DNA from 3 places in the Aminobacter sp. 01T433 genome. Region 3 is predicted to be linked to each of the others. Evidence: riboswitches for the same ligand, from Rfam matches in the RefSeq annotation. Region 3 holds a riboswitch; each other region holds the start of a gene.

Evidence for each region. A riboswitch is a leader RNA that binds a small molecule or an ion and turns the genes downstream of it on or off. The one in region 3 is predicted to bind cobalamin.
Region 1: linked by a shared signal. The riboswitch ahead of AC1DLV_RS19130 (ABC transporter ATP-binding protein) and the one ahead of AC1DLV_RS08655 (DUF1636 family protein) in region 3 are both predicted to bind cobalamin.
Region 2: linked by a shared signal. The riboswitch ahead of bluB (5,6-dimethylbenzimidazole synthase) and the one ahead of AC1DLV_RS08655 (DUF1636 family protein) in region 3 are both predicted to bind cobalamin.

What each region holds. Positions count from the first base shown of each region.
Region 1 covers NZ_JBFTPR010000011.1:10,545-17,425, forward strand. The annotation lists gene AC1DLV_RS19115 (DMT family transporter) at 1-628, opposite strand, end outside; gene AC1DLV_RS19120 (LysR substrate-binding domain-containing protein) at 730-1,587, shown strand; gene AC1DLV_RS19125 (MFS transporter) at 1,716-2,882, shown strand; cobalamin riboswitch at 2,915-3,126, shown strand; gene AC1DLV_RS19130 (ABC transporter ATP-binding protein) at 3,238-4,053, shown strand; gene AC1DLV_RS19135 (ABC transporter substrate-binding protein) at 4,081-5,028, shown strand; gene AC1DLV_RS19140 (FecCD family ABC transporter permease) at 5,082-6,089, shown strand; gene AC1DLV_RS19145 (anthranilate synthase) at 6,332-6,881, shown strand, end outside.
Region 2 covers NZ_JBFTPR010000018.1:71,989-78,869, reverse strand. The annotation lists gene AC1DLV_RS24810 (SPFH domain-containing protein) at 1-271, shown strand, start outside; gene AC1DLV_RS24805 (NfeD family protein) at 297-761, shown strand; gene AC1DLV_RS24800 (KpsF/GutQ family sugar-phosphate isomerase) at 869-1,867, opposite strand; gene AC1DLV_RS24795 (outer membrane beta-barrel protein) at 2,168-3,685, shown strand; gene bluB (5,6-dimethylbenzimidazole synthase) at 3,682-4,404, opposite strand; cobalamin riboswitch at 4,451-4,635, opposite strand; gene galU (UTP--glucose-1-phosphate uridylyltransferase GalU) at 4,704-5,591, opposite strand; gene AC1DLV_RS24780 (lytic murein transglycosylase) at 5,842-6,881, shown strand, end outside.
Region 3 covers NZ_JBFTPR010000004.1:241,234-248,114, reverse strand. The annotation lists gene AC1DLV_RS08680 (NADH-quinone oxidoreductase subunit D) at 1-865, opposite strand, end outside; gene AC1DLV_RS08675 (NADH-quinone oxidoreductase subunit C) at 875-1,480, opposite strand; gene AC1DLV_RS08670 (NuoB/complex I 20 kDa subunit family protein) at 1,487-2,068, opposite strand; gene AC1DLV_RS08665 (NADH-quinone oxidoreductase subunit A) at 2,059-2,424, opposite strand; gene AC1DLV_RS08660 (winged helix-turn-helix domain-containing protein) at 2,768-3,994, shown strand; cobalamin riboswitch at 3,989-4,195, shown strand; gene AC1DLV_RS08655 (DUF1636 family protein) at 4,235-4,672, shown strand; gene cobW (cobalamin biosynthesis protein CobW) at 4,669-5,706, shown strand; gene AC1DLV_RS08645 (cobaltochelatase subunit CobN) at 5,720-6,881, shown strand, end outside.

The sequences.
Region 1 (6,881 bases), on a different contig from region 3:
ACGCCAAGGAGACATCGCCGGAGATGTTGGCGAAGGGCGCCAGCATGACGACGCCGACCACAGTCTGGCACAGCACGGTGATCTCCGGCCGCTGCTCGCCGAGCCCCTTGGCGAGGATCGTCACCACCGCGTAGAGGAATGCCCCGCCGATCGCCATGGCGATGCCGACTGCCCAGGCTGACGTGACCGGGGTGGCGGAGACGACAAGGCCGCTCGCCAGCACCACACCGATGAAAGCCGCGGCCATCCAGACAATTTGGTCGGCGGTGATGCGCTCCTTGAGGAACAGCACGCCGATCAGCACGACGAAAAACGGCTGGATGTGGTAGACGATGGTCATCACGGCGATCGAGGTCTTGGCGAAACCAGCGAAGAACGCCGTCCAGCTCAGCACCATGCAGACGCCGCAAAGCGCAGCGCGCGCGAGCCGGGCTTTCGAAAGGCCGCGATCCGGCAGATAGCCGCGCAGCAGGCACCAGGCCCCGAGAAACAGCGCGCCGAAGACGCAACGCCAGAACACTGTCGTGATCGGGTCGAGCCCAGCTTCGGTGACAAACGCACCGACGGTGCCGGCGATCGCCATGGCAACGGCAAGGCTCAAGGCGGGAAAGCGGGGCGCGTCGGTCATGCAAATATTCCGGGATGCTGCGGTGCCCCAGCAAGCCAGCATTGACTGCTTCATTCAAACGAATAGATTTGGCAAACCCTATTCGAAATGCTGATACCTACATGGCCATGCCGCTCGATCTCGACCTGCTCAGAACCTTTGTCGCGGTTGCCGACAGCGGCAGCTTCTCCCATGCCGCATCGCGCGTCGGGCGCAGCCAGTCGGCCATCAGCATGCAGATGCAGCGGCTGGAGCAAAGCGTCGGTAAACAGCTGCTGGTCCGCGGTTCGCGGGCGGTGACCACCAACGCGATCGGCGAAGAACTGCTGGCCTATGCGCGCAGGCTCTTGAAACTCTCCGACGAGGCATGGGCCAGCGTCACCCGGCCCGAAGAAGCCGGAAGCGTGCGCCTTGGCGTGCCGGACGACTATGCGGCGTTCCTTTTGCCGCCTGTGCTGTCGCGCTTTGCCGCCGCCCACCCGTTGGTGAATGTTGAACTGATCTGCGAGCAGTCGACCTCGCTTGTGAAGACCTTCGCCGACGGCAAGCTCGATCTCGCCATCATCACGCGCGGCCCGGAGCAGGCAATCGAAGTGCTGCAGCGCGAACGCCTTGTCTGGGTCGCCTCGCCCAACCATGTCGCCTGGGAGATCGATCCCCTGCCCGTGGCGCTGTTCGAACCCGGCTGCGTGGCGCGCCGCAGTGTGCTGCAGGTGCTGGGTGCGGCCGACAGGTCGTTCCGCAGCACCTATTCCAGCGCCAGCCTGCTCGGCCTCATCGCCGTCGTGCAGGCGGGACTGGCGGTCGCCGGCCTCGCCCAGCGCAGCGTGCCGCCGTCGCTGCGCATCATTGGCGAAAACGAAGGGCTGCCGGCACTGCCGGAGATGGAAATCGGCATCCTGCGCAATCCCCAATCGGCCAATGCCGCAGTCGAACGGCTGTACGATTTTCTTCGCCGCGACCTGACACAGCAGTCCTGACCGGCTGCACTGCCGCATGACTGCCATGCAGCCAGCGCATCGCTGCATTGCAGCAACGTCGCTTGCGTGAGGCGTGCCGAAAGGAAAATGTAGATCTAAATCGTTTCAGCTCTCCTTCGAGTCCGCCCATGCCCTTGCCGATCTTCGCACTGGCCGTCGCATCCTTTTGCATCGGCACCACCGAATTCGTCATCATGGGGCTGTTGCCCGAGGTGGCAGCCGACCTGGGCGTGTCGATCCCGGCGGCGGGACTGCTTGTTACTGGCTATGCGCTTGGAGTCGTGATCGGGGCACCGATCATCGCCATCGGCACGGCGCGATTGCCGCGCAAGCCGGTGCTGATCGGGCTTGCGATGCTGTTCGTGCTCGGCAACCTGCTCTGCGCCATCGCCCCCACCTACTGGACGCTGATGGTGGCCCGCGTCATCACCGCCTTCGGCCACGGCGCCTTTTTCGGCATCGGCTCGGTGGTGGCAGCGAGCCTTGTGCCCAAGAACCAGCGCGCCAGCGCCATCGCCCTGATGTTCGCCGGACTGACGCTGGCCAACATTCTGGGCGTGCCCGGCGGCACCGCCCTTGGCGAAGCCTATGGCTGGCGCATGACCTTTTTCGCTGTCGTGGTCATCGGCCTGATCTCGGTCGCGGCAATCGCCTTTCTGGTGCCTGCAGGAGTTGCCCCTCCCGGCAAGGGTGGCATTGCGGGCGAGGTCAAGGTGCTGGGCAAACTGCAGGTGTGGCTGGCGATGATCATCTCCGCACTCGCCTCGGGCAGCCTGTTTGCCGTCTTCACCTACATCAAGCCGATCCTCACCGACGTCACCGGCGTCTCGGTCGATTCGGTGACCTGGATCCTGCTTTTGTTCGGCGGCGGCATGACCATCGGCAACATCATCGGCGGCAAGCTCGCAGACTGGAAGCTGATGCCGACGGCCCTAGGCGCGCTGATCATCATGGCTGCGATCCATGTCGCATTCGCTGCGGGTAGCACGAGCGCCCCACTGGCGATCCTGCTCATCTTCCTGTGGGGCGTCATCACTTTCGTCATCGTGCCGCCCATGCAGATGCGCGTCGTCGAAACGGCATCAGACGCGCCCAACCTTGCAGCGACGCTCAACCAGGGCGCTTTCAATGCCGGCAACGCCGCCGGCGCCTGGATTGGCGGTGCCGCCATTTCCTGGGGCGTGAGCTATGCCGACCTGCCGCTTGTCGGCGCGGCCATCGCGCTTTGCGCCTTTGGCGTGGCGCTGTTGTCCTTCACACTCGACAGGCGTGACGCAATCGAGCAAGCCGCATGACGCTTTAGCGATTGTCAGCACTTCGCTGCTGCTGTAGCCACGGCGGTGATGGTTCCTGATGCCTGACTCGGGCAACGGGATTAAATGGGAACACGGTGAGACGTCGCTCGACGCGAAACCGTGGCTGCCCCCGCAACTGTGAGCGGATAGCAATTCGGAGACATGCCACTGGCCGCAAGGCCGGGAAGGTTCCGAGGCGCGATCACCCGCAAGCCAGGAGACCTGCCATCATCCGATTAATTCAACCGGCCGGGGTGTGCCGTGGAGATGATGATGATGGCGATTGCCTATTCGATAGGTTTCGGTTCGCTGATCGGATCGTTCCCCCTGCTCCGTGCTTTCACGGAGAAAAGGCATGCTCGACCGTGTTCATGCGGCTAGCCGTCTCGTTGGCGACACTCCAGCCGAGCTTGAAATCGATGCCGTATGCTGGGGACCTCGTCCCTCGCACCAGATTCTCGCGCCCGTAAGCATCCGCATAGCACCGGGCGAACTTCTGGCGATCGTGGGACCGAACGGTGCGGGCAAATCGAGCCTGCTGCGCTGCCTCTATCGCTATCACCGTCCGACCGGTGGCACAGTCAGGCTCGACGGCACCGACATCTGGAAGATGAAGCCGCGCGACTGCGCCCGCCGCATCGCAACGGTATTGCAGGAACCGGCATCGGATTTCGGCCTGACGGTGGCCGAGATTGCCGAGCTTGGCCTGACGCCCCATGCGACAGGCATGCGGACGCGCGACGATGATTATGCGCAAGTCGAGGCCGCACTGGCGCTGCTCGGCCTGACCAAGCTTGCCGCGCGCGATTTCGGTTCGCTGTCCGGCGGCGAAAAGCAGCGCGTGATGATTGCGCGTGCGCTGGTGCAGCGGCCCGACCTTTTGATCCTCGACGAGCCAACCAACCATCTCGACATTCGCCACCAACTCGAAGTGCTCGAACTGCTGCGCACGCTCGGCTGCACGGTCATCGTGTCGCTGCACGACCTCGCACTTGCCTCGGCCCACGCCGACCGCGTGCTGGTGATGGATGGTGGCCAGGCCGTTGCCGCGGGCAGCCCTACCGACATCCTGACGCCCGAACGCATCCGCGAGAGCTTTTCGGTCGGAACCACGCTCGATAGCCATCCCGTCACCGGGCGGCCCCGCTTTTCCTTCCATCTCGAACGCTGAATCCAACAAACCACTCAAGGAGCCACCATGCGTCGAATTCCCCTTATCGCCGCCGCACTTCTCGCCGGCTGCGCCGCAGCTGCTGCAAGCGCCTTCCCGGCCACGGTCAAAAGCTGCAATCGCGACCTGACCTTCGAGGCAGCCCCCAAGCGCGCCGTCTCGCATGACGTCAACCTGACCGAGATGATGCTGGTGCTCGGCCTCGCCGACAACATGGCGGGCTATTCCGGCATTTCGGGCTGGAAGACGCTGGATGAGAACGTGCGCAAGGGCGTTGGAGAGTTGCCCGAACTCGCGCCGAAATACGTCACCAAGGAAGTGCTGCTCGGCGCCGACGCCGATCTGTTCTTCGCCGGCTGGAACTACGGCATGAAGGTCGGCGGCGACGTCACCCCCGACACGCTTTCCCCCTTCAAGATCCCGGTCTACGAGCTGACCGAAAGCTGCATCTTCATCATGAAGAAAGACAAGTCTTCGCTGCAGGACATGTACACCGACCTGCTCAATCTCGGCGCAATCTTTGGCGTGCGCGAGAAGGCGGAAGCGCTGGTGGCAGGCTATGAGAAGGAGCTCGCCGACTTCCAGGCAACGCTGCCCAAGCTGGAAAAGCCCGTCAGCGTGTTCCTCTACGATTCCGGCGAGCAGAAGCCCTTCACCGCTGGGCGCTATGCCATGCCTACGGCGATCATCGAGGCAGCCGGCGGCACCAACATCGTCGACGACGTCGAAGCGAGCTGGACCGAGATCGGCTGGGAGCCGGTGATCGAACGCAATCCCGACGTCATCGTCATCGTCAATTACGGCGAGGTCACCGCCGAGCAGAAGATCGCCTTCATGCGCTCGAACCCGGCGTTCAAGGACATTGTGGCGGTCAAGAACAACCGCTTCGTCGTGCTCGAATACATCGATGCAACGCCCGGCCCGCGCAACATCGCCGCAATCAAGCGGCTCGCTGCAGCCTTCAGGGCCAACTGAGCATGTCGCACCGCCATCTTGTCACCGGGCAGCGCCACGCCCTGATCCACGCCATGCCGGCCCTGGTCGCTGGGCTGGCGGTGCTGCTGCTCCTCACCATGGTCGTTGCCGTCGGCGTCGGCGCAGTGGCGATCCCGCTCGAAACGGTGTGGGGCGTCATTGCCAGCAAACTCGTGCCTGGCAGCGTCGAGGTCGCCTGGTCGAGCGGGCGCGAAAACATCGTCTGGGACGTGCGCGCGCCGAGGGTCCTCCTCGGCGCCGCTGTCGGCGCCTCGCTGGCGATTGTCGGTGCCGCACTGCAGTCGGTGACGCGCAACCCGCTGGCCGACCCGCATCTGCTCGGCGTCTCCTCCGGTGCCGCCTTTGGCGCGATATTGGCGCTGTTGCATGCCGGCATGGTCTTCGGTGCGATCACCGTGCCGCTGTTTGCCTTCATCGGCGCGCTCGCCGCCACCTTCATGGTGCTGGCGGTGGCCAATCTGGCCCGCGCCCAGTCGGCCGGCCAACTCGTCCTTGCCGGTGTCGCCGTCAGCTTCATCATCTCGGCCGCCGGCAACATGTTGATCTTCATCGGCGATGCACGCGCGGCCCATGTCGCCATCTTCTGGATGCTCGGCGGCCTCGGCCTCGCCGAATGGAAACAACTGCCCTATCCCCTCATCGCCCTGGCCGCTGGTGGAGCCTATCTGCTGACGCAGACCCGCAACCTCAACGCCATGACGCTCGGCGACGAGAGCGCAACAGCTCTTGGCATCCCGGCGCGGCGTTTCCGCCTCATCGTCTTTGTCGTCTGCGCACTGCTGACCGGCTGCGCGGTCGCCTATTCCGGCGTGATCGCCTTTGTCGGGCTGATGATCCCGCATGTCGTGCGCTTCGTCGTTGGCGGCGACTATCGCCGTGTCCTGCCGCTTTCAGCACTGGTCGGCGCCATTTTCCTCGTCGTCATCGACATGGCGGCGCGCACCGTAATGCCGCCGCAGGACATGCCGCTGGGCATCCTGACCGGGCTGATCGGCGGTGTCGCTTTTGTCGTGCTGATGCGGCGGCGCGTGGCTAGTTGAAGGGTACTTAGGAATGCGAAGCAACACGGCGCAAATCCAGTTGCGCCACCTCTTTTTCGCCGCTATGGATTTGCCATGAACACGACTTCGCTCCAGAACATTTGGTGGCGGGCCAGCTGACAGCGGCCTCTTGAAGCGCGTGCGCGTGAAAATTGTGATGGCCGCAACGGGAACTCCGGGCGGCCATTTGCTTTTTTCGAACCAGGCTCCGGAACCTCCCACGGCAAGAGATGGAGACGGGAATGACGTTGGAATTGCTTGAAAACGGTGCCGAGCGCTACGTGACCTCTGGTGGTGTCGCCATCACCCGGCAACGCCACGAAACCGCCTATGCCGGGGCGATCGAGACCTATCTCGACGGGCTGAACAGCCGCCGTGGCGCGGTGTTTTCCTCCAACTACGAATATCCCGGCCGCTACACGCGCTGGGACACCGCCATCATCGACCCGCCTGTGGTGATTTCGGCGCGCGGGCGCTCGATGAAGATCGAAGCGCTCAACGCGCGCGGCGAAGTGCTGCTGCCGGTCATCCACGCAGCCCTTGCACCGCTGACCGAACTGGCCATCGGCGAAACGACAAAGCGCCTGATCAAGCTCGAAGTGGCAAAACCTGGCCGCGTGTTCACCGAAGAGGAACGCTCGCGCGTGCCTTCGGTGTTTACCGTCCTGCGTGCCATCACGGCCTTGTTCAAGTCGGACCAAGACAGCAATCTCGGCCTTTACGGCACCTTCGGCTACGACCTCGCCTTCCAGTTCGATCCGGTCGAACACAAGCTCGAGCGCAAAGAGAGCC
Region 2 (6,881 bases), on a different contig from region 3:
CCGCGCCACCCAGGTGGTGTCGGAAGCCATCGCCAAGGGCGATGTCCAGGCGATCAACTACTTCGTTGCCCAGAAGTACACCGAAGCACTCGCCAAGATCGGCGCGTCGCCCAACAACAAGATCGTGCTGATGCCGTTCGAGGCGTCGTCGCTGATCGGCTCGCTCGGCGGCATCGGCGCCATCGCCAAGGAAGTCTTCCGCAGCGAAGGCACCAACGGTGCCCAGCGCCAGGCATCGCGGCCCCCGCGCATCCCGCCGGAGCAGAGCTGAGCGCAGGTGCATTGAGGAACCGCATATGATCGCCCGCATCGTTGCCGAACTCGGCCCCTGGAACTGGATGCTGCTCGGCTTCATCCTGCTGACGCTGGAGATTTTCGCGCCTGGCGTGTTCTTGTTGTGGATCGGCATCGCCGCACTTATCGTCGGCTCGATCTCGCTGCTTTTGTGGGACGCCGCGTTTTGGGGTTGGCAGGTTCAGGTCCTGCTCTTCCTCGTCCTGGCGCTTGCTTCGGCCTATATCGGCAAGCAGATCGTACGCGGGCGTGGCGATGTCTCCGACCAGCCGCTGCTCAACCGCCGCGGCGCCCAGATGATCGGGCGCACCGCAACGCTCACCGAGCCGATCAAGGAAGGCCGGGGGCGGATCAAGCTCGGGGACACGACATGGCGCGTTTCCGGTCCCGACCTACCTGTCGGCACGCAGGTGCGTGTCGTCAGTGCTACGGACGCCGATCTTGAACTGGTGGTGGAGCCGGTCTGACGCTGCCTAGAGCATGATCCCGAAAAGTGGGTACCGGTTTTCGGAAAAGATCATGCTCCAACAAGAAAATAGAGCCCCATTCCGATTCAATCGGAATGGAACAGGCTCTAGGCAGCACCGACCCTGAGCAGATCGTGGAAATGGACGAGGCCGACCGGGCAGTCGTCTTCGACCACAATCAACGCACCGATGTTGTGCTCGTTGAGCATGGCCAGCGCCGTGCCGGTCAGCATCTGACGTGGCACCGTTCTTGGCTGTCGGGTCATGATCTCTTCGACATTGGCCTCTGCAAGGTTCCTGTCGAGATTGCGGGAAAGATCGCCGTCGGTGATGATACCGGCGAGCTTGCCATCCGCATCGACGATACAGACACAACCAAAGCGCTTCTTGGACAAGGTCTTGACCGCTTCCGGCATCTTGGTGCCAACCGGTACGATCGGCATTTCATCGCCTGTGTGCATCAGATCGCCGACCGGCGTTAGGCTCGCGCCGAGCTGGCCGCCGGGATGGAAGGTGCGGAAGTGGTCGGCGGTGAAGCCGCGTGCTTCAAGCAGGGCAACTGCCAGCGCATCGCCGATCGCCAACTGAAGCAGTGTCGAGGTCGTCGGTGCGAGCCCATGCGGACAAGCTTCTGGCGAACGCGGCAATGACAAAACGACATCAGCCTGACGCGCCAATGCGGAAGCGTCGCCGGCGGTGATGGCAATCAGCGGAATCGAGAAGCGCCTGGAATAGGCAACGATGCCCTTGAGTTCGGCCGTCTCGCCTGACCAGGACAGTGCTACGATCGCATCTTCCTTGGTGATCATGCCGAGATCGCCGTGGATGGCTTCGGAGGGGTGCACGAAATAGGCCGGCGTTCCGGTCGAGGCCAGGGTCGCTGCGACCTTGGAGCCGATATGGCCGCTCTTGCCGACACCCGTGACGATGACCCGGCCGCTCAGTCGCCCGAGGGTCGAGACCGCCTGGGCAAATGGCTCCGCCAATACCCCTTCGAGCGCGGCAGCGAGCGCGGCCATTCCGGCCTGCTCAGTGGTGACGGTGCGGAGGGCGGAGGCGATCGACGCCTGCCGGTCCGGCTCTTTTTTCAGCGATCCAGCGTGCATGTCGCATGCGTTAGCGCGTCGAACGGTCCCTGTCCATGATTATCCGGCCCGAACGATGCGTCCCCGGGGTCGCGGGAAACTCTCCGTTAACCATGGCCATTTACCAGTTGGTAATTGCGGCGCCCATGCGTCGGCGAAGCAGTGGAAAAGATGGCGCAGATCAGGCCAGAGCAAAAAGGACCGTGGGGCAGTGCAGGACTGCGCACCTTGCTGGCAACAGCAAGTGTAGCGACGCTGCTTTGCGCCATGCCTTTGCATGCTCAGGAAGCCGGCTTGCGCGGCGCAATCAGTGAAGCTGACGTGAGGCGCAGACCGCCAGACCAGCCGCAAACGCCCGAACCCCAAGATCAGGTCGCGGACTATCAACCTGTCAGCCCCGGCGCCCTTCCCGACCAAACGGACGCAGCCGCGGACGACAGCCTGTTCAGCGAACCGCCCAACGCCGACAGGGCGGCGTCCGCTCGCCAGCCAACGACGGCCCGCCAACGCGCCGAAGAGGCACGACGGCAACGCGCCGCCCCCTCAACAGCTCCCACCGCCAGGCCCGTTGCGCCAGCGGCGGAAGACGACATCACAACCGGCACCGTGCGCCAAGGTACCGTCGACTCAGAAACCAGCGTGGAGAACGGCCCGGAATCCGCCCGGCAAGCCGCCATCGAGAGCCTCACGCCCCTGATCGACGCAACTCCCTTCGCGCCCACCGGCATCCGCGTCGGCAGTTTTGTGCTCAGGCCCAGCCTGGTGCAGGGACTGGAGGCGAGTTCGAACGCCGATTCGAGCCCGGACGGAAAGTCGGCAGTGCTGTCGGATACCGCCCTTCGGCTCAATGCCGCATCGGACTGGGAAACCCATTCGGCGACCATCGATGCGTACGGCATCGTTCGCAAATCCATCTCCGGGCAGGAGGTCGACGACCTCGCCGGCGGCATCAATGGTCGATTGCAGCTCGACCTCGCCGACGACCTTCGGGCCATCGCGCGTCTTGGCTATGATTTCCGCCCGGAATCGGCCACCTCCCCCGTCGTCATCGTCGGCACCGCCGAGCGACCGACGCTCCACATCCTCGATGGCGAGCTTGGGCTGGAGAAGGATGTCGGCAAATTCCGCTTCGGCGTGGCCGGCGAGGCGACCAAGGAAACCTACAGCGACGCTCAATTGTCGGACGGCGCCACGCTGTCCCAGGAAGACAGGAATTCCACGCTTTATACTGGCCGGCTGCGCGCCGGGTACGAGATATCGCCTGCATTGACGCCATTTGGCGAGGTCGAATACGGACGCCGCGTCTATGATCTCCGCTTCGACACCGCCGGCTTCGAACGCTCGTCGAACAGGATCGGCGCGCGCGCCGGTGTCGAGTTGGACATGGGCGAGAAATTCGGCGGCGAGCTTTCGGCCGGCTGGATCAGCGAAAACTTCGATGACGAGCGCCTCAAGACCATTTCCGAACCGACATTTGCCGCCGACCTCAGATGGTCGCCGATCCGTGGCACCATCGTTGGCTTGAACGGCGCGACCTTCGTGGAAGGCTCGACTACTCCGGGCGAAAGCGGCTCGATTCTCTACGCCGGGCGTCTCAGCGTCGAGCGCGAAATGCGCGCGAACCTCACGGGCATGGCAGCCGTCGGCGCCGGTTGGCGCGACTATGCCGACTCCGAGGACCACGATCTGACGCTGACCGCCGAAGCAGGCATGACCTGGTGGCTCAACCGCTATGCCGGCCTCACCGGCAGGCTGCGCCATGAGACGTTCACCAGCACGCTGCCCAACCGCGACAGCACGACCAACACAGTGTTCCTCGGGATGAGAATCCAGCGCTAGGATCCAGGGGCAACCAGCTCGGCGGCGATCGCCTTCAGCCCTTCTTCTCCTCCACCGGAAAACACCTCGCTCATGATGAGATCGGCCAGCGGCAGTCGACTGCCCCAGCCATGCCTTTCAAGGTCGGGCTCTTGCGCGAATTCGGAAACCCGGCCAACGCAGAGATAAGCCACCGGCACGACATGATCTGGAATGCCGAGCAGCTGCTTCAGCGCCTCGCGGTCGAGGATGCTGACCCAGCCGACACCGACACCTTCGGCACGTGCCGCCAGCCAGAAATTCTGCACGGCGCAAACGGTGCTGTAGAGATCCATTTCCGGATTGTGCCAGCGTCCGAGCGGCGAATTTTCCGAGCGGCTGCGGTCGCAGGTGACGACAAGGTTGAGCGGGGTCTCGCAAATGCCTTCGAGCTTGAGCTTGCGGTAGAGCGCCTGCCGCTCCTCGGCGATATGCGGCAGCTCCTGCTGGCGTGCGGCGAAGAACAGGTCGCGCACTTGCTGCCGGCGCTCTGCATCGCGGATGACAATGAAATTCCACGGCTGCATGAAGCCAACCGACGGCGCGTGATGAGCCGCCATCAGCAGCCGCGCCAGCAGCTCGTCTTCAAGCGGATCAGGCCGAAAATGGCTGCGCACGTCGCGGCGCGTGAAGATGGCGCGGTAGACGGCATCTTGGGCAGCTTGGTTGAAACTATTGGAATTGAAATGGTCAGCCGGCATCGCGTGTCCCCTTGCGAGCAATCGTTTTCCCCCGCTTGACCATGCGGAGGACGATTTCTGCCGGGCCGGTCTTCTGGCTCGAGTTCAACCCGTTGTCGGCACCTTCCCGTTCGTGATGAACAGTGGCTTTTGCCGATACGGTCCCTCTTACAGCGTTGGGCACGCCACGGATTTGCACCGTGTTCCCGATTCTCCCACATCGCTGCGGGCACCTGGCGGGACATGTCTATCTGGAGCGGGCGTCGATGGCCATCGCTCCGCGCGTCCAAAATTGACGCGCGGGCGACATTGCAGCCGCTTTAGCGGCCGGGCTTCATCTCGTGCAGCAAGCCTTCGATGACACCGGCCATGCTTTTGCTGAGATCCGAACGCGACAGGGCGAACGCGACATTGGCTTCGACGAAGCCTTCCGGCGAGCCGCAGTCGAAGGTGCGGCCGCGATAGTGGTAGCCGTAGAAGCGCTGCTGCTTTTCAAGCTTCAGCATGGCGTCGGTGAGCTGGATCTCGTCGCCGGCGCCACGCTCCTGGCTTGCCAGGATGTTGAAGATCTCAGGCTGCAGGATGTAGCGGCCATTGATGAAAAGGTTCGAGGGTGCCGTACCCTGCTTCGGCTTTTCCACCATGCCTTCGATCTCGAAGCCGGTGTGGACGGCCTTGCCTTGTCCGACGATGCCGTATTTGTGCGTCTCGGCGGGATCGCACTCCTGCACGGCGATGATGTTGCTGCCGGTTTCGGCATAAAGCTCAACCATCTCGCGCATGCAGCTCTTTTCCGACTGCATGATCATGTCGGGCAAAAGCAGCGCGAAAGGTTCGTCGCCGACCAGTTCGCGCGCGCACCAAACCGCATGGCCAAGGCCAAGCGGCACCTGCTGGCGGGTGAACGAGGTCTGCCCCGGCCCGGGCTGCAGCCGCTGTAGCCGTTCAAGCTGCTCGCTTTTCCCACGCTGGGCCAGCGTGTCGTAGAGTTCGAACTGGACGTCGAAATGATCTTCGATGACCGCCTTGTTGCGGCCGGTGACGAAGATGAAATGCTCGATGCCGGCCTCGCGCGCCTCATCGACCACGTATTGAATCACCGGGCGATCGACGACCGTCAGCATTTCCTTCGGGATCGACTTGGTGGCAGGCAAAAAACGCGTGCCCAAACCGGCGACTGGAAAAACTGCCTTGCGAACTCTCTTCATTGTTTGGTCGTCCGATAGATGATTATGGGTATCGAAGAGTGACATTGTCACGCCCGAATTGAGGAATACTGAACGCGTTCACATATTCGGGGATAGCGGGCAAGACCATCGATCACGCGATCTTGATTGCATGCGCGCTTCAGGAGACAATCCCCAGCAGCGTTTTTCGTTCCCAGGATGCCCATGGTAAACTGATTGCTAACCGGCTTCGGCGATGAATCGACTTTCTGATCTCTCCAAGGAGGAAAGAATGCCCCTTCGCATAACCGCCAAGAGTCTCGCAGGCGTTGCCGCGATCGCTGGTCTTTCGCTCGCGCTGCTGTTGCCTGCTGGCCCGGCGGCCGCCGAGGCCGGCTTCGAACGCTGGGTCGCGGGCTTCCGCTCGGTAGCCGCCGACAACGGAATCTCCCGCTCGACCTATGATCGAGCTTTTCGCGGCGTGACCGCCGCCGATCCCGAAGTGCTCGAAAAAGCCCGCTTCCAGCCGGAATTCACCGCACCGGTGTGGGATTATTTCGACAACCGCGTGCATGACCAGTCGATCGCCGTCGGCCGCGAGATGGCACGCAAGTGGAAGCCGTGGCTCGACCGCATCGAGGCCAGCTACGGTGTCGACCGCTACATCCTGCTCGCCATCTGGTCGATGGAATCGAACTACGGCGAAATCCTCAAGAACGACAAGGTGATGCGCAACGTGGTGCGCTCGCTGGCAACGCTTGCCTATGGCGACCAGCGCCGGGCCAAATTCGCCCGCACCCAGCTGATCGCAGCACTCAAGATCCTGCAGAGCGGCGACATCGACGAGAGCCATCTGGTCGGCTCGTGGGCAGGTGCGATGGGCCACACCCAGTTCATCCCGACCAGCTACCAGGCCTATGCCGTCGACGCCGATGGCAATGGCAAGCGCGATATCTGGAACTCCGTGCCCGACGCACTCGCCACGGCCGCCAATCTCTTGAAGAAAAATGGCTGGCAGGCCGGCAAGACCTGGGGCTACGAGGTCGTCTTGCCCCAGGGACAGAAGTTCCCTGCGGGATCGATGACGCTCGACAAATGGGCGGCACTCGGCGTCGAACGCGCCAACGGCAAGGCCTTCAGGCGTGGTTCGGATGTTGCGACCCTCAAGGTGCCGGACGGACGCGGTGGACCGGCGTTCCTGATGACCAAGAACTTTTCGGTCATCAAGCGCTACAACAACGCCGACAAATACGCGCTCGCCGTCGGCCTTCTTGCCGACGAGATCGCCGGCTATGGTGGCCTGGTGCAAGACTGGAAGCGGCCGTTCACCAA
Region 3 (6,881 bases):
CAGGACCGACGCTTTCCTTGCCGAGAAGCAGATCGACGCACTGACGCATGATCTTCGCCGACTGGCGCATCTCTTCCATGCGGATCAGGTAGCGGTCGTAGCAGTCGCCGTTCTTGCCGATCGGAATGTCGAATTCCATCTCGGAGTAGCACTCATAGGGCTGGCTCTTGCGCAGGTCCCAGGCAGCGCCCGAACCACGCACCATGACGCCCGAAAAACCCCAGGCCCAGGCGTCGTCGAGCGAGACCACGCCGATATCGACGTTGCGCTGCTTGAAGATGCGGTTCGGCGTGAGCAGATCGTCGAGGTTTTTCACCGTCTGCAGGAACGGATCGATCCACTTGCCGATGTCTTCGACCAACTTCTGCGGCAGGTCCTGGTGGACACCGCCCGGCCGGAAATAGGCAGCGTGCATGCGCGCGCCGCAAGCACGCTCATAAAACACCATCAGCTTTTCGCGCTCTTCAAAGCCCCACAGCGGCGGGGTCAGTGCGCCAACGTCCATCGCCTGCGTCGTGACGTTGAGCAGGTGCGACAGGATGCGGCCGATCTCGGAATAGAGCACGCGGATGATCTGGCCGCGCTTGGGCACATCGATGCCGAGCAGGCGCTCGATAGCCAGCGAAAACGCATGTTCCTGGTTCATCGGCGCGACATAGTCGAGCCGATCGAAATAGGGGATCGCCTGCAGATAGGTCTTCTGCTCGATCAGCTTTTCGGTGCCGCGATGCAAAAGGCCGATATGCGGATCAACGCGATCGACGACTTCGCCATCGAGCTCGAGCACCAGGCGCAGAACGCCGTGCGCCGCCGGATGCTGCGGGCCGAAGTTGATGTTGAAATTGCGGACGGAGGTTTCAGCCATTTCGGCGCCTCAATTCGTCTTGGCTTTTTCGTCGCCCGGCAGCACGTAGTCGGTGCCTTCCCAGGGAGACAAAAAGTCAAAATTGCGGAATTCCTGCTTGAGCTCGACCGGCTCGTAGACGACGCGCTTCTGCTCGTCGTCGTAGCGAACCTCGACGAAGCCGGTGAGCGGGAAGTCCTTGCGCAGCGGATGGCCTTCGAAGCCGTAGTCCGTCAGCAAGCGACGCAGGTCCGGATGGCCGGAGAACAGGATGCCGTACATGTCGTAGGCCTCGCGCTCGAACCAGTCGGCGCCCGGATAGACCGACGTCACCGACGGAACCGGCGTATCCTCGTCCGTGCTGACCTTGACGCGGATGCGCAGGTTCTGGTGCGGCGACAGCAGATGGTAGACGACGTCGAAACGCTTGCGGCGCTGCGGATAGTCGACACCGGCCGCGTCGATGAAAGACACGAACTGGCACTGCACGTCGCTGCGCAAGAACGTCAGCACGCTAACAATATCGGCAGCCTTCACCGTCAGCGTCAATTCGCCATAGGCGACAGCGCTTTCTTCAAGGTCCGCATCGAGCTTTTCGGCAATGTAGGCGGCGAGGTCGTTTAGGGCTTCACTCATTTGGGCTCACCGCTCTATCGTGCCGGTGCGGCGGATCTTCTTCTGCAGCATCAGGATGCCATAGAGCAGCGCTTCGGCGGTCGGAGGACAGCCGGGAACGTAGATATCGACAGGCACGACGCGATCGCAGCCGCGCACCACCGAATAGGAATAGTGATAGTAGCCGCCGCCATTGGCGCACGAGCCCATCGAAATGACGTAGCGCGGCTCAGGCATCTGGTCGTAGACCTTGCGCAGGGCCGGTGCCATCTTGTTGGTCAGCGTGCCAGCGACGATCATCACGTCCGACTGCCGCGGTGAAGCGCGCGGCGCGATGCCGAAACGCTCGGCGTCATAGCGCGGCATCGAGATGTGCATCATCTCGACGGCGCAGCAGGCCAGACCGAAGGTCATCCACATCAGCGAGCCGGTGCGCGCCCAGGTGATCAGCGCTTCGGACGAGGTGACGAGGAAACCCTTGTCGGAAAGCTCGCTGTTCAGATCGCCAAAGAAGGCGTCGTCAGAACCGATGAGCTTGCCGGTGTTCGGATCGATGATGCCTTTCGGCCTCGGTGCGATCAGGGTGCCGGAGGCGTCGTTCAATCCCATTCCAGCGCTCCCTTTTTCCACTCATAGATGAAGCCGATGGTCAGCACGCCCAGGAAGATCATCATCGACCAGAAACCGAGCATGCCGATCTCGCCGAAGGACACCGCCCACGGAAACAGGAAGGCGACCTCGAGGTCGAAGATGATGAACAGGATGGAGACCAGATAGAAGCGGATGTCGAACTTCATGCGGGCATCGTCAAACGAGTTGAAGCCGCACTCGTAGGCAGAAAGCTTCTCCGGATCCGGATTGCGATAGGCGACAAGAAAGGGCGCTGCGATAAGCGCGATGCCGACTAGAAGCGCCACACCGATAAAAATGACGATGGGCAGATACGAACTCAGGAGAGCGTTCATGCTGCGAATTCCGTTGGTGGCCTATCCACCCAGATTTACAGCACGAGGTCCGTTTCCGGAAGCGCGACAGATTCTCGCCGAGCCGGACGAAACGGTCGTGCTGCAATGCGGCGACGGTTAGCGCAGGCGGTCGGGCGAAGCAAGTCCAACCTTGTCCAAAACGAGGCAAACCCCACCGCTGGACCAAAATCCTGCGTGCGTGGCTCCTATTTGATTTCCTTCGTCTTTTACTCCACTTTTAACTCCTGACAAGTCCGGAACCGCAGACCTGCTAGCGTTTGCAACAAAGATCGATTCTCGTACCCTTGCGTCACCTCACAACAGACTGCGATGGCTTGCCGCAATGAAAGAAAAAATCTCACTCCCCACGGCCCGCCGCATCGCGCTTGCGGCCCAGGGGTTCATGGACCCGCGCCCCGCAGGCACGGTCACGCGACGTCACCTGCAGCGCGTGCTCGACCGCCTCGGCCTGTTCCAGATCGACTCGGTCAGTGCAGTCGTGCGCGCGCACTACATGCCGCTTTACTCGCGCCTCGGCCCCTACCCGATGACGCTGCTCGACGACGCCATGCAGTCGCGCAAACGCCTGCTGTTCGAATATTGGGCCCACGAAGCCTCGCTGTTGCCGCTCGAGACCTTTCCCCTGATGCGCTGGCGCATGGCGCGGGCTGAGGAAGGGATGTATGGCGGGCTTGCCAAGTTCGGCCACGCGAACAGACCTTATATCGAGGAGATCTTCCGCCACGTGGTTGACCGTGGCCCGATCGCCGCTTCCGAGATTGAAGGCGCCAAAGGCTCGGGCGGCTGGTGGGGCTGGAGCCGGGAAAAACACGCTTTCGAATGGCTGTTTTGGGCCGGGCGGATCACCACCCATTCGCGCCGTGGCTTCGAGCGTCTTTATGATCTGCCCGAGCGAGTCTTGCCTGCGGGCATTTACAACAGTCCCATCCCTGCCCCGGCCGACGCCCATCGCGAGCTGTTGCGAATCTCTGCCCGGGCCCATGGCGTGGCTACGGCCGCCTGCCTGCGCGATTACTTCCGCCTGTCGCCCGCAGAAATGAAAGGTCGCCTCGAAGAGCTGGTCGAAACAGGCGAACTGATTCCCGTCCGCGTCGAGGGCTGGGACAAGCAGGCCTATCTGCACGCCCAGGCCCGCATTCCACGCAAGGTCAGTGCCCGCGCCTTGCTCGCGCCGTTCGATCCACTGGTCTTCGAACGCAGCCGCGCCGAAAGCCTGTTCGGCTTCCGCTACCGAATCGAGATCTACACGCCCGCCGAAAAGCGCCAGTACGGTTATTATGTCCTGCCCTTCCTGCTCGGCGAACGAATCGTCGCGCGCGTCGACCTCAAGGCTGACCGCCCAGCCGGTGTCCTGCGCGTCCACGCCGCCTATGCAGAGCCCTGCGCCCCGCCCGAAACGGCGGCCGAACTTTATGAAGAGCTGAAGCAGATGCGCGACTGGCTTGGCCTCGAAAGCATCAAAGTCACGCCGGCCGGCGATCTTGGACCGGCGCTGAGCGACATTGCGGGTCGCTCCCTCACGTTGACTCCACCCCTCGCGAAAGCCTAAATCGACCCAGACGGTCTCCTCCCGGCAAGGGGAGGAGCTAAGAGGGAATGCGGTGCGGCGCTTTTGGCGTCAAATCCGCGGCTGTCCCCGCAACTGTAAGCGACGAGCCAAGACCGGTAACCACTGGGATGTCCTCCCGGGAAGGCGGCACGAAGGCGACGACTCGCGAGCCAGGAGACCTGCCGTCTGAAACATTGATCCGATCGCCTGGCGGGTGTCCCAGGTAAGGAGCCTGATATTTTGGAACTCGACGACAATCTCTCGGTCGAAACTTTAGACGCATCCAGCGATGCCGAAGATTCGCGTGTAGCGGATGTGACTATTCTCGTCTGCGCGTCCTGCCGCGACGAGACCGGATCGGACATCCACCCTCGCGCCGGTGCCAAGCTCGCCGAAGCGACACGCGCCGCAGCTGCACACGAAGGCATCGCCGTGCGCAGCGTCGAATGCCTCGGCAACTGCAAGCGCCGCCTGAGTGCTGCGATCCTGCGCGACGGCTCATGGAGCTACGTCTTCGGCGATCTCGCCATTACCTCGGGCGATGACCTCATCACCGGTGCCAAACTCTTCGCCACTTCCACCGACGGCCTGATCCCATGGCGTGGCCGTCCCGACAGCCTCAAGCGCGGGCTCATCGCGCGCATCCCTCCCCTCGATCTCATCAAGGAAGACAAATGACCGCATCCGTCGAACGCGTTCCCTGCACCGTCATCACCGGCTTTCTCGGTGCCGGCAAGACGACGCTGCTCCGCCACATCCTCGAAAACGCCAAGGGCAAGCGCCTCGCCATCATCGTCAATGAGTTTGGCGATGTCGGCATCGATGGCGAAATCCTCAAAGGCTGCGGTATCGACACCTGCCCGGAGGAAAACATCGTCGAACTGGCCAATGGCTGCATCTGCTGCACCGTCGCCGACGATTTTGTCCCCGCGCTCGACCAGATCCTGTCGCGCTCGCCACGCGTCGACCACATCTTGATCGAGACTTCGGGGCTGGCACTGCCCAAGCCGCTGATCCAGGCTTTCCAGTGGCCCACGGTCAAGAGCCGCGTCACTGTTGACGGCGTTATCGCCGTTGTTGACGGCCCGGCGCTCGCAGAAGGCAAGGTCGCCTCCGACATGGACGCGCTCGCCGCCCAGCGCGCCCAGGACGAGACGCTCGACCATGACGATCCGGTCGAAGAAGTGTTTGAAGACCAGGTCGCCTGCGCCGACCTCATCATCCTGTCGAAAAGCGACCTGCTCGATGAAGCTGGACTTGCGCGCGCCAACGCCATTGTCGGCGAGCACCTGTCGCGCGCGGTCAAGATCGTGCAAACCTCGCACGGCAAGGTCGACCCCTCGGTGTTGCTTGGCCTTGGCCTCGCTGTCGAAGACGACATCGAAAATCGCAAGACCCACCATGACGGCGCCTTCGACCACGAGCACGACGATTTCGACTCGTTCGTCATCGACATTCCTTCGATTTCCAACCCGGATGAACTGGCCAGGCGCGTCGCCACCGCCGCCGAGGAAGAAAACGTGCTGCGCGTGAAGGGCTTCGTCGAAGTCGGCGGCAAGCCCATGCGCCTGCTCGTCCAGGCTGTCGGTCCGCGCGTCAATCACTACTACGACCGCGCCTGGACGGCCGAAGACGACCGCCGCTCGCGTCTGGTGGTGATCGGCCTCAAGGGCCTCGACCGCCCGGCCATCGAGCGCATCCTTGTAGGCTGAGCGGGCCAGTTAGATGCATATCCTCACCACCACATCCGCCTCGCTCGACGATCTCGTCGAGCCTGTCGACCTCAGGCAAACGCCTGCGGATGTGGTGGCGTTGTCCTTCACCGACAGCGATCTCGCCGGCATCGCCGCCGCCTGGAAGGCGGACGCGGCAAGCCTGCCATCGATGCGGCTCGCCAGCCTGCGCGACCTCAGGCACCCGATGTCGGTCGATCTCTGGATTGACAGCGTAGCTGTGCACGCCAAGGTCATCATCGTCCGCATCCTCGGCGGCTATGACTGGTGGCGTTATGGTTGCGACCAACTGGCTGCCATTGCCCGAGAAAAGGGCATCGCTCTTGCGCTGCTGCCGGGCGAAAGCCACGATTCGGACTCGCGGCTGATCGAAGGCTCGACCTTGCCGCGCACAGAGCTCGACGCGCTGCTTGGCTATTTCCGCGAAGGCGGACCGCAAAACATGAAGGCGCTGGTTGCGCGGCTGGCTGGACTGGCGGGTTCAGGAGCCAACGCCAATGCACCTGTGACGGTGCCCAAGGCTGGTTTTTACGATCCGGCGCGAGGCGTGGTCGAATCCCCGTTAACGGGGCAGGAGCCAACGACCGAAATCCTAGCGTCGCCGCTCATCCGCCCCTTCGAGGCACCTTCTCCCCGTGAACGGGGAGAAGGAAATGTCGTCCCCATCCTGTTCTATCGCTCGATGCTGCTGGCAGCCGATGTCGCCCCCATCGATGCGCTGGTCGACGCGCTCACCCGCCAAGGCATCCGGCCCGTCCCGATTTTCGTATCAAGCCTGAAGGACAAGGAATCGCTCAGCTTTGTCGAGGCAGCTCTTTCAGCATTAAAGCCATCGGCCATCATCACTGCTACGGCGTTTGCCTCGGGAGCGGAACCCGGCGCGGAAACGCTGTTCGACCGCGCCGGCGTTCCCGTGTTTCAGGTGATCGTCGCCACCACCCGCCGTGAAGCGTGGGAGGGTAGCCCACGTGGGCTGGCACCGGCAGATCTTGCGATGCATGTCGTCATGCCCGAGCTCGACGGCCGCATCCTCGCCGGCGCCATCTCATTCAAATCCGAAAGCGAACTCGACCCGGCGCTCGGCTTCCGCGCCTTTGCCAACCGACCCGAGCCGGACCGCGTCGAACAGGTCGCCACTCGCATCGCGGCACATC